3 regions of the Bradyrhizobium sp. 172 genome follow, and region 2 is predicted to be linked to each of the others. Evidence: predicted binding sites of a transcription regulator. Region 2 holds the regulator's gene; each other region holds the start of a gene.

Region 1 (3,442 bases), 390 kb from region 2:
GCGAGCTGCGGCGCAACCAGCGCGTACGGTAACAGTCTTGACTGGAAGATGGCTTGCTTTTGCATGATGCCAGCAGAGCGGCAGGCCGGGTCGCGGCCTGCCGCTCATTGCCTCACTTGACGGCGGTCTTTTCGAACTGCCGCAGCATCGTGTTGCCGCGCTCGACGGCGGCATCGAGCGCCTGCTTGGCGGTCTTCTTGCCGGCCAGCGCTTGCTCAATCTCTTCCGACCAGACGTCACGCAGCTGCACCATGTTGCCGAGGCGCAGACCGCGCGAATTCTCGGTCGGCTCCTTGTTGGTCAGCTCGAGCAGCGGGGTCTCGAGATAGGGCTGATCCTTGTAGAAGCCTTCTTCCTTCGCCTTGGCGTAGGCCGCCTTGGTGATCGGCAGGTAGCCGGAGGCCTTGTGGATGTAGACCTGGCGATCGGTGTCGGAGAGGAAGGTCAGGAATTTCGCGACGCCCTTGTATTCCTCGGCCGACTTGCCGCCCATCACCCACAGCGAAGCGCCGCCGATGATCGAGTTCTGCGGTGCGCCCTTGACGTCGGGATAATACGGCATCGGCACGGCGGTGAAGTTGAACTTGGCCTGCGCCTTGACGTTGCCGAAGAAGGCCGACGAGGTCAGGTAGATCGGGCACTCGCCCGAAGTGAAGCGGCCTTCGCCGGTGTTGGTGCGGCCGGCGTAGTCATAGGTCTTGGTCTTCTGCAGCTCGACCAGGGTTTCGAGATGCTTGACCTGAAGCGGTCCGTTGAACTCGAGCACGGTGTCGAAGCCGTCGAGGCCGTTGGCCTTGCTGGCGAGCGGCACGTTGTGCCACGCCGAGAGCTGCTCGAGATTGACCCAGGTGATCCAGGAGCCCGAGAAGCCGCAGGTGTCATGACCGGCAGCCTTCAGCTTCTTGGCGGCCTCGAACGTTTCGGGCCAGGTCTTCGGGATCTCTACGTTCGCCTTCTTCAGCTCGTCGAGGTTCACCCACATCACGGTCGAGGACGAGTTGAAAGGGAAGGACAGCATCTCGCCCTTCGACGTCGAATAATAACCGGTGATGGCGGGCAGGTAGATCTTGGGGTCGAACTTCTCGCCGGCGTCGGCCATCAGCTTGTAGACGGGCTTCACGGCGCCGGTCGCGGCCATCATGGTCGCGGTGCCGACTTCGAACACCTGCATGATGTGCGGGGCGTTGCCGGCGCGGAACGCCGCGATGCCGGCGTTCATCGTATCGGGATAGTTGCCCTTGTAGGTCGGGATCACCTTGTAGTCGCTCTGCGACGCGTTGAAGTCGGTGGCGAGCTTGACGATGACGTCGTTGTTGGCGCCGGTCATCGCGTGCCACCACTGGATTTCGGTCACGGCCAAGGCCGGCGAGGCCGATAGTCCAACCGTGAGTGCAATAGCGGCAGCCGCTCCAAAATGTCGAAGAGCCATCAAGTAAACCTCCCTTGGGCCGTCAAAAATGATCGCTTGCGCTAGCAGCGCCATATGACGTTCACATGACTGTGTAAGCGGCCGAAACGAAAGCGGCAAGCGCTGGAAAAGGGAAGCCGTCAAATAGGCGAATGCCGCGCGCGCAGCGTCCTCCGTTCGCGGTGCACAGAGCGCCCGCACCGCACTGCGGCATTGCCGTGGGATGTGGAAGGCGAGGGCGCTAGCGCTTGCGCTCGGGGCCGCAGACAGTGCCCTGCTCGACCATCGCGTCGATCTCGGACCTGGAGTAGCCGAATTCGCCCAGGACCTCGGCGGCGTGCTCGCTGAATTTCGGCGGCAGGCGCCGCAGGCTCGGCTTGCTGCGGTCGAGCCGGATCGGCGACGCCACGCCCTTGTACCAATCCTTCTCGATAATATCGCCGCGCGCGATCGTGTGCGGGTTGGTCAATGCCTGGTCGATCTTCTGCACGGGGCCGGCGGGCAGGCCCGCGGCGAGCAGGCGATTGCACAGCGGCTCGGCCTCGTGCTGGCTGAACACGGCGGCAAGCTCGGCCCGCAGCGCCTCGCGATTGCCGATGCGATCCTTGTTGCGCGCAAAGCGCGGATCGGTGCCGAGCTCGGGCTTGCCGATCTCCTTGGCGAGCTTGCGGAAGGTGCCGTCATTGCCGACGCCGATGAAGATGTCGTCGGTCTTGGTCGGGAAGATCGCATAGGGCACGAGGTTGGGATGCTCGTTGCCGGTGAGCGACGGCGGCTTGCCATGCATGAAATAATTCGCGGTGTGCGGATGCATGATGGCGAGACCGGTCTCGTACAGCGTGGTCTCCAGGAACTGGCCCTGGCCCGAGCGCTGCCGCTCCGACAGCGCCATCAAGATGCCGATCGCCGCATAGAGGCCGGTGCCGATGTCGACCAGCGGCACGCCGATCCGCATCGGTCCGCTCTCGGGCGAGCCGGTCGCCGCGATCATGCCGGTCATGGCCTGGATGATGGCGTCATAGCCGGGATTGCCGCCGCGCGGGCCGTCGGCGCCGAAGCCGCAGATCCGGCAATGCACGAGGCGCGGAAATTTCTCGCGTAACACCTCGTTGCCGATGCCCCATTTCTCCAGCGTGCCCGGCTTGAAGTTCTCGATCAGGACGTCGGCGCTCTCCAGCATCTTGAGCAGCACGGTCCGGCCGCCCTCGGAGGCGAGGTCGAGGCCGATCGAGCGCTTGTTGCGGTTGATGCCGATGAAATAGGCCGCGTCTTCCTCGTGGAAGGGAGGGCCCCAGTCGCGTACCTCGTCGCCTGCGGGCGGCTCGACCTTGATCACGTCGGCGCCATGGTCGGCGAGGATCTGGGTGCAATAGGGGCCGCCGAGCACGCGCGTCAGATCGATGACGCGCAGGCCGCTCATTGCACCCATGGCAGCTCCAGAACTGGCGGCTTCAGTCATGCCTTCGCGTCCCCTGTGTCGGTATTGATCACAGGCCTAACGAGGTTCGTCCGAGCCGGCAATGGCTTCGCGCGTAGGGCGTCATGCAGGCCGCTCGCCGCAATCCCGCGGGATGGCAAATCAAGGGAGGCGGCCGGCCCGAGGGGTATCTCGGGCCAGCCGCTTCAGCTAACCGATCAGACGACCGTCAGACGGACGTCGACATTGCCGCGCGTCGCGTTGGAATACGGGCACACCTGGTGCGCCTTCTCGACCAGCGCCTCGGCTTCCGCGCGGGCGAGGCCCGGCAGCGAGACGGCAAGGTCGATGTCGAGACCGAAGCCGCCGGCCGCGCGCGGGCCGATGCCGACGGTCGAGGTCACGGAGGCGTCGGCCGGAACCTTGGGGCCGCCCTGCGAGGACACGAACTTCATCGCGCCGATGAAGCAGGCGGCATAGCCCGCAGCAAACAGCTGCTCGGGATTGTTGCCGGCGCCGCCTCCGCCGCCGAGCTCCTTCGGCGTGGTGAGCTTGACGTCGAGCGCGCCGTCGAGGGTCGCGGCATGGCCGTCGCGGCCGCCGGTGGCCTTTGCGCT
Region 2 (3,442 bases):
GCTGCGCATCTTCAACCGGATGTACGACCTCTATCCCGGCCAGCGCGCCACCGGTCAGCTCATGCTCGATCAGACCAACATTCTCGACCCCAGGCTGGACCTCAATTTGCTGCGCGCCCGCGTCGGCATGGTGTTCCAGAAGCCGACGCCGTTCCCGATGACGATCTACGAGAACATCGCGTTCGGCATCCGTCTCTATGAGAAGATCTCGAAGTCCGAGATGGACGGCCGCGTCGAGAAGGCGCTGCGCGGCGGCGCGCTGTGGAACGAGGTCAAGGACAAGCTCAACGCCTCCGGCCTGTCGCTCTCCGGCGGCCAGCAGCAGCGCCTCTGCATCGCCCGCACCGTCGCGGTGCGGCCCGAGGTGATCCTGTTCGACGAACCCTGTTCGGCGCTCGACCCGATCTCGACCGCCAAGGTCGAGGAGCTGATCCAGGAGCTGTCCGAGGATTACACGATCGCTATCGTCACCCACAACATGCAACAGGCGGCGCGCGTCTCCGACAAGACCGCCTTCATGTATCTCGGCGAGCTGATAGAGTTCGACGACACCAGCAAGATCTTCACGTCGCCGTCAGATCGGCGCACGCAGGATTACATCACCGGCCGGTTCGGCTAGGAGACGCGACATGGGTTCTGAACATACCGCAAAGGCTTTCGACACCGACCTCCAGGAACTCACTCGCCTGGTCGCCGAGATGGGCGGCATCGCCGAGCGCATGATCGTCGAGTCCGTCGACGCGCTGATCCGCCGCGACGTCCCGCTCGGCCAGCGCGTCGTCGCCATCGACACCGAGCTCGACGCGCTGCAGAAGCGCATCGAGGAGCGTGCGGTGCTCACCATCGCCCGCCGCCAGCCGATGGCGGTCGATCTGCGCGAGATCGTCGGCGCCATGCGCGTCGCGACCGATCTCGAGCGCATCGGCGACCTCGCCAAGAACATGGGCAAGCGCGTCGCGGCGCTGGAGACGGACTTCCATCCGCTCAAGCTGTTCCGCGGCCTCGAGCACATGACCGACCTCGTGCAGCAGCAGGTCAAGTCGGTGCTGGACGCCTATGCCGCGCATGATTTGCCGGCGGCGATGGCGGTGTGGAAGGGCGACGAGGAAGTCGACGCCATCTGCACCTCGCTGTTCCGCGAACTCCTCACCTACATGATGGAGGATCCGCGCAATATCTCGTTCTGCATCCATCTGATGTTCTGCGCCAAGAACATCGAGCGGATCGGCGACCACGCCACCAATATCGCCGAGACCGTGTTCTACATGATCGAGGGCCAGGCGATCACCGACAAGCGGCCGAAGGGCGACATGACGACCTTTGCCAACACGGTACCGAACACCTGAAGACTTAAGGAGCGACGACCCGATGGGCGCACGCATTATGGTGGTTGAGGACGAGGAAGCCCTGACCGAGCTTCTCCGCTACAACCTCGAAGGCGACGGCTATGACGTCGAGACGGTGATGCGCGGCGACGACGCCGACACCCGCCTCAAGGAGCACATCCCCGATCTGATCGTGCTCGACTGGATGCTGCCGGGCCTGTCAGGCATCGAATTGTGCCGGCGGCTTCGCACCCGTCCCGAGACCAAGCAGCTCCCGATCATCATGCTCACCGCGCGCGGCGAGGAGAGCGAGCGGGTGCGGGGTCTTGCGACCGGCGCCGACGATTACATCGTCAAGCCGTTCTCGGTGCCGGAGCTGCTGGCGCGCGTGAAAGGCCTGCTGCGGCGCGCGAGCCCGGAGCGCCTCGCCACCGTCCTTGCTTTTGGCGACATCGAGCTCGACCGTGACAAGCGCCGCGTGGCGCGCTCGGGCCGGCCGATCGATCTCGGTCCGACCGAATATCGCCTGCTGGAGTTCTTCCTGGAGCATCCGGGACGGGTGTTCTCGCGCGAGCAGCTGCTCGACAGCGTCTGGGGCCGCGACATCTATATCGACGAGCGCACCGTCGACGTGCATATCGGCCGCCTGCGCAAGCTGCTCAATCTCGGCCGCGAGCAGGACCCGATCCGCACCGTCCGCGGCGCCGGCTACGCGCTGGATGATCGCTTCGCGAAGGCGGAGCAGGTGTAGGGTTGCAGGCTTGTTTGTTGGCGAGCTGTCCCTGCATTCTCAGCCGTCGTCCCGGACAAGCGAGCGAAGCGAGCGCTGATCCGGGACCCATAACCACCGAACGTGGTTTGGCGAAGACTCGGAGTGACCCCTTCCGCACGATTATTGCGTGCTCGGAGTATGGGTCCCGGCCCCCCGTGCGCAATTGCGCACTAGGCCGGGACGACACTGAAATTGTTGAACTGTCTTCGCGTGACGACTAACGGGGACCCGGCTTTACCGGTGCGCGGCGCCGATCCGACGCGGGCTGGTACGCAACGCGCGAGTGCTGGGCGCAATAGGGCAGTCCGGACAGCGCCCTTCCACCGCAGAAGAAGAAGTCCGGGCTCGAGGGATCGCCGACCGGCCAGTGGCAGGTCGCCTCGTTCAATTCCAGCAGCGACAGCCGCTGGCTCATCGGCACCACGTTGTCGTAGGTGACCGGATCCGGCTCAGCCTCGACCTCGAAGGCCTGCGCCAGCGCGGTGTTGCCGCGCGAGATCGGGCGGCTCACCCGCATCATGTGCTGCGCGGGGCGCGCCTTGCGCGGCCGCGGCGCTGCCGATGATGGGCTCTTGGCGCGGCCCGAAAGGCCGAGCCTGTGCACTTTGCCGATCACGGCATTGCGGGTCACATTGCCGAGCTCCGCCGCGATCTGGCTGGCCGAAAGTCCGGCCTCCCAGAGCTTTTTCAGCTGCTCGACGCGATCATCGGACCAGGTCAAAACCGTCATTGCACCCTTTCCCTCGCTGCGCGCCAGCCATCCTGGGGCCTCGCAGCGAATGCCTAAGCCTTCAAAAACCCGTGCCGCCAGAATCCCTTAAGGCTCGCCGGGCGCGTCTTGAACGCCCGAACGTTTACGCCGGTACATAAGGACTTAAAGATCAGAACCACTGCACGAGATGTCGTATCTGACAATCCAAACGCTACAATATGGCGTGACTCCCGCGCAAGAGTCCGCCGACTCGCTTCCACATGTTCCGTGGCCAAATCCCTCTAAATCGGCACCGCAAGACTACGGATTCAGCGTTTCGCGAGGCTTTCCGGGCGGCATTGACACCCGTTTCACCAGGCCTAAGATAGTCGCACGTGCCGCCCTCAAGAGGCGGCACGTTTCGTTTTCCGGGCCGGTCGATGGTGCGTTGCGCAATGCACGCTCACTCCGTCCGCAACATTCAAGTGACCATCATGACTAACAGCGCAGCGCCGCATTTGCTCCCCGTTTTCGCCAGGTCCGACCTTGGTTTCGAGCGTGGCGAAGGCTGCTGGCTGATCGCGACCAATGGCGAGCGCTATCTCGATTTCACCTCCGGGGTGGCGGTGAATGCGCTCGGCCATGCCCATCCGG
Region 3 (3,442 bases), 3.1 Mb from region 2:
ACCGGCATCGGTGCGGTCGGCACCGCGACGCTCGGCATCGTCCTGTTCGGCGAGCCGGCCACCGCGTTCCGCCTCGCCAGCATCGGGCTGATCGTCGCCGGCATTGTCGGACTGAAGCTGGTTACCTGACGAAGATCTTGACCGCCCACCAGCTCAGCGCGGCGACGATGGCCGAGGCCGGCATCGTGATCACCCAGGCATAGACTATCGAGCTGGCGACGTTCCAGCGCACCGCCGAGAGGCGGCGGGCCGCGCCGACGCCGACGATGGCGCCGGTGATGGTGTGGGTGGTCGAGACCGGAACACCGAGAAAGGTCGCCATGAACAGGGTCGCGGCACCGCCGGTCTCGGCGCAAAAGCCCTGCATCGGGGTCAGCCTGGTGATGCGCAGGCCCATGGTGCGGACGATGCGCCAGCCGCCCATCAGCGTCCCCATCGCCATCGCGGCCTGGCACGAGAGCACCACCCAGAAGGGTACGAAGAATTCGCCGCCGAGCTGGCCCTGCGAATAGAGCAGCACGGCGATGATGCCCATGGTCTTCTGAGCGTCGTTACCACCATGGCCGAGCGAATAGAGCGAGGCGGAGGCGAATTGCAGGATGCGGAAGGCGCGATCCACGGCAAAGGGCGTGGAGCGCACCGAGGCCCAGGAGACGATCGCGACCAGCACCATCGCGAGCAGGAAGCCGACCAGCGGAGACAGCACGATGGCGATCACCGTCTTGGACAACCCGCTCCAGACCGCCGCTGAAAGGCCGGCTTTGGCCACGCCGGCACCAAACAAGCCGCCGATCAATGCATGAGACGAGGACGATGGGATGCCGAGCGCCCATGTCACCAGGTTCCAGACGATGGCGCCGACCAGCGCGGCGAAGATCACCTGAGCATCCACGATCGCGGGATCGATGATGCCGGTGCCGATAGTCTGGGCAACGTGCAGCCCGAACACCATGAAGGCGACGAAGTTGAAGAACGCGGCCCAGAACACCGCGTATTGCGGCCGCAGCACGCGGGTCGAGACGATGGTCGCGATCGAATTGGCGGCGTCGTGCAGGCCGTTCAGGAAGTCGAACAGCAGCGCGACGGCGATCAATCCGACAAGGACGGGAAGACCCAACGCAACATCCACGGCGTGGCCCCTGCCCTAAACTTGCTCGATGACGATGCTGTTGATCTCGTTCGCGACGTCGTCGAAGCGGTCGGCGACTTTCTCGAGATGGTCGTAGATCTCTGCGCCGACGATGAAATCCATCGCGTTGCCGCCGCGATGCTTGAGGAACAGTTCCTTCAGCCCGATATCATGGAGATCGTCGACGCGGCCTTCCAGCTTGCCAAGCTCTTCCGTGATCGCGGTCAGCATGGCCACGTTCTGACCGATCTTCTGCATCAGCGGCAGCGCGCGGCCGACCAGATTGGCGCATTCGATCAGAAGCCCGCCGATCTCCCGCATCGGCGGCTCGAAGCTGCGGACCTCGAACAGCATCACGGCCTTTGCGGTCTGCTGCATCTGGTCGATGGCGTCGTCCATCGAGGTGATCAGGTTCTTGATGTCGCCGCGGTCGAACGGGGTGATGAAGGTGCGGCGCACCGCGGTCAGCACCTCACGGGTGATGTTGTCGGCATCGTTCTCGAACTGGTTGACGCGCTGGCAATAGACCGGCGTCTCCTCGCCCCCGTTGAGCATGCTCTGGAGCGCGATCGAGCCCTGGATCACGGTCTGGGCGTGGCGGTCGAACAGGTCGAAGAACCGTTCTTCCTTCGGCAGGAAAGCGCGAAACAATCGCATCATGGGAGAGAGACTACCGGTTGGATGATGGCCTGGCCCAAGCGGGCCGTCATGAAACTGTCATAGACCATTTTCGATCCACGCGCGTGCCACCTCACGCCCGTGGAGCCGGATCATCCACCGCTTTCGCGCGTCAACACATCTTCTATTATATCAACGACTTACAGCGACCGCCGGAAGTAATGCGCGATTTCGCCGATGACGCCACGGCGGAAGGTGAGCACGCAGATCACGAAGATCGAGCCCTGGATCACGGTCACCCATTGGCCGAACCCCGCCAGATATTGCTGCATGGCGATGATCACGAAGGCACCGACCACGGGACCGAAGACGGTTCCGAGTCCGCCGACCAGCGTCATCAGCACGACTTCGCCCGACATCGACCAGTGCACGTCGGTGAGCGAGGCATTCTGCGCCACGAAGACTTTCAGCGCACCGGCAAAGCCGGCCAGCGTGCCCGACAGGACGAAAGCCAGGAACTTGTACTGATCGGTGCGGTAACCCAGCGAGATCGCGCGCGGCTCGTTCTCGCGGATCGCCTTGAGGACTTCGCCGAACGGCGAGTTGATGATGCGGAAGATCAGCAGGAAGCCGGCGAGGAAACCGACCAGCACCACGTAGTAGAGCACGGTGGGCTTGGTCAGATCGAAGACGCCGAACATGCGTCCCTGCGGAATGCCCTGGATACCGTCTTCGCCATGGGTGAACGGCGCCTGGAGGTAGATGAAGTACAAGAGCTGCGACAGCGCCAGCGTGATCATCGAGAAATAGATGCCCTGGCGGCGGATCGAGATATAGCCCGTGATGAGCGAGAGCACGAAGGCACCGGCGACCCCGACGAGGATGCCGAGTTCCGGCGGCAGCGCCCATACTTTCAGCGCATGCGCGCTGCAATAGCCGGCCGTGCCCAGGAACATCGCATGGCCGAAGGACAGTAAACCGCCGTAGCCGATCAGCAGGTTGAAGGCGCAGGCGAGCAGCGCGAAGCACAGCGCCTGCATCACGAAGAACGGGTAGACCCCCGTGAATGGCACCGAAGCCAGCAGCAGCGCCATCACCACGAACACGATCATCTCGTCGCGGATCGCGCGCGGGGTTACCGGCAGCGTGTCGTCCGTCAAGGCTGTCATATCAGGCCGCCCTTCCCGTCAATCCCGTTGGCTTCACCAAGAGCACCAGCACCATCAGCACGAACACGACGGTGTTGGAGGCCTCGGGGTAGAAATATTTGGTCAGGCCTTCGATCACACCGAGCGCGAAGCCGGTGATGATGGAGCCCATGATCGATCCCATGCCGCCGATCACGACCACCGCGAACACCACGATGATGAGGTCGGCGCCCATCAACGGCCGCACCTGGTTGATCGGCGCCGACAGCACGCCGGCGAGTGCTGCAAGGCCGACACCGAGGCCGTAGGTCAGCGTGATCATGCGCGGCACGTTGACGCCGAAGGCGCGCACGAGCGTCGGGTTTTCGGTGGCGGCGCGCAAATAGGCGCCGAGCCGCGTCTTCTCGATCAGGAACCAGGTCGCGATGCAGACCACCAGCGAGAAGATGACGACCCAGCCGCGATAGACCGGCAGGAACATGAAGCCGAGATTCATGCCGCCCTTGAGCTGGTCCGGAATGGCGTAAGGCAGGCCGGAGGAGCCGAA

Evidence for each region. The regulator PhoB, encoded in region 2, activates phosphate uptake and scavenging genes when phosphate is short. The targets are predictions, from matches to a motif close to TGTCATNNANCTGTCAT.
Region 1: the regulator PhoB is predicted to act here: its motif matches at 1,484-1,500, upstream of ugpB (sn-glycerol-3-phosphate ABC transporter substrate-binding protein UgpB).
Region 3: the regulator PhoB is predicted to act here: its motif matches at 1,834-1,850, upstream of IVB07_RS22085 (DUF47 domain-containing protein).

Annotation. Positions count from the first base shown of each region.
Region 1 covers NZ_CP064701.1:8,055,528-8,058,969, reverse strand. Annotated here, with positions in the region: gene ugpA (sn-glycerol-3-phosphate ABC transporter permease UgpA) at 1-65, opposite strand, end outside; gene ugpB (sn-glycerol-3-phosphate ABC transporter substrate-binding protein UgpB) at 113-1,429, opposite strand; gene IVB07_RS38060 (CaiB/BaiF CoA-transferase family protein) at 1,650-2,867, opposite strand; gene IVB07_RS38055 (organic hydroperoxide resistance protein) at 3,044-3,442, opposite strand, start outside.
Region 2 covers NZ_CP064701.1:7,669,601-7,673,042, reverse strand. Annotated here, with positions in the region: gene pstB (phosphate ABC transporter ATP-binding protein PstB) at 1-619, shown strand, start outside; gene phoU (phosphate signaling complex protein PhoU) at 630-1,346, shown strand; gene phoB (phosphate regulon transcriptional regulator PhoB) at 1,369-2,076, shown strand; gene IVB07_RS36365 (GcrA family cell cycle regulator) at 2,315-2,827, opposite strand; gene IVB07_RS36360 (aspartate aminotransferase family protein) at 3,283-3,442, shown strand, end outside.
Region 3 covers NZ_CP064701.1:4,556,646-4,560,087, forward strand. Annotated here, with positions in the region: gene sugE (quaternary ammonium compound efflux SMR transporter SugE) at 1-129, shown strand, start outside; gene IVB07_RS22080 (inorganic phosphate transporter) at 122-1,129, opposite strand; gene IVB07_RS22085 (DUF47 domain-containing protein) at 1,145-1,789, opposite strand; gene IVB07_RS22090 (branched-chain amino acid ABC transporter permease) at 1,948-2,916, opposite strand; gene IVB07_RS22095 (branched-chain amino acid ABC transporter permease) at 2,918-3,442, opposite strand, start outside.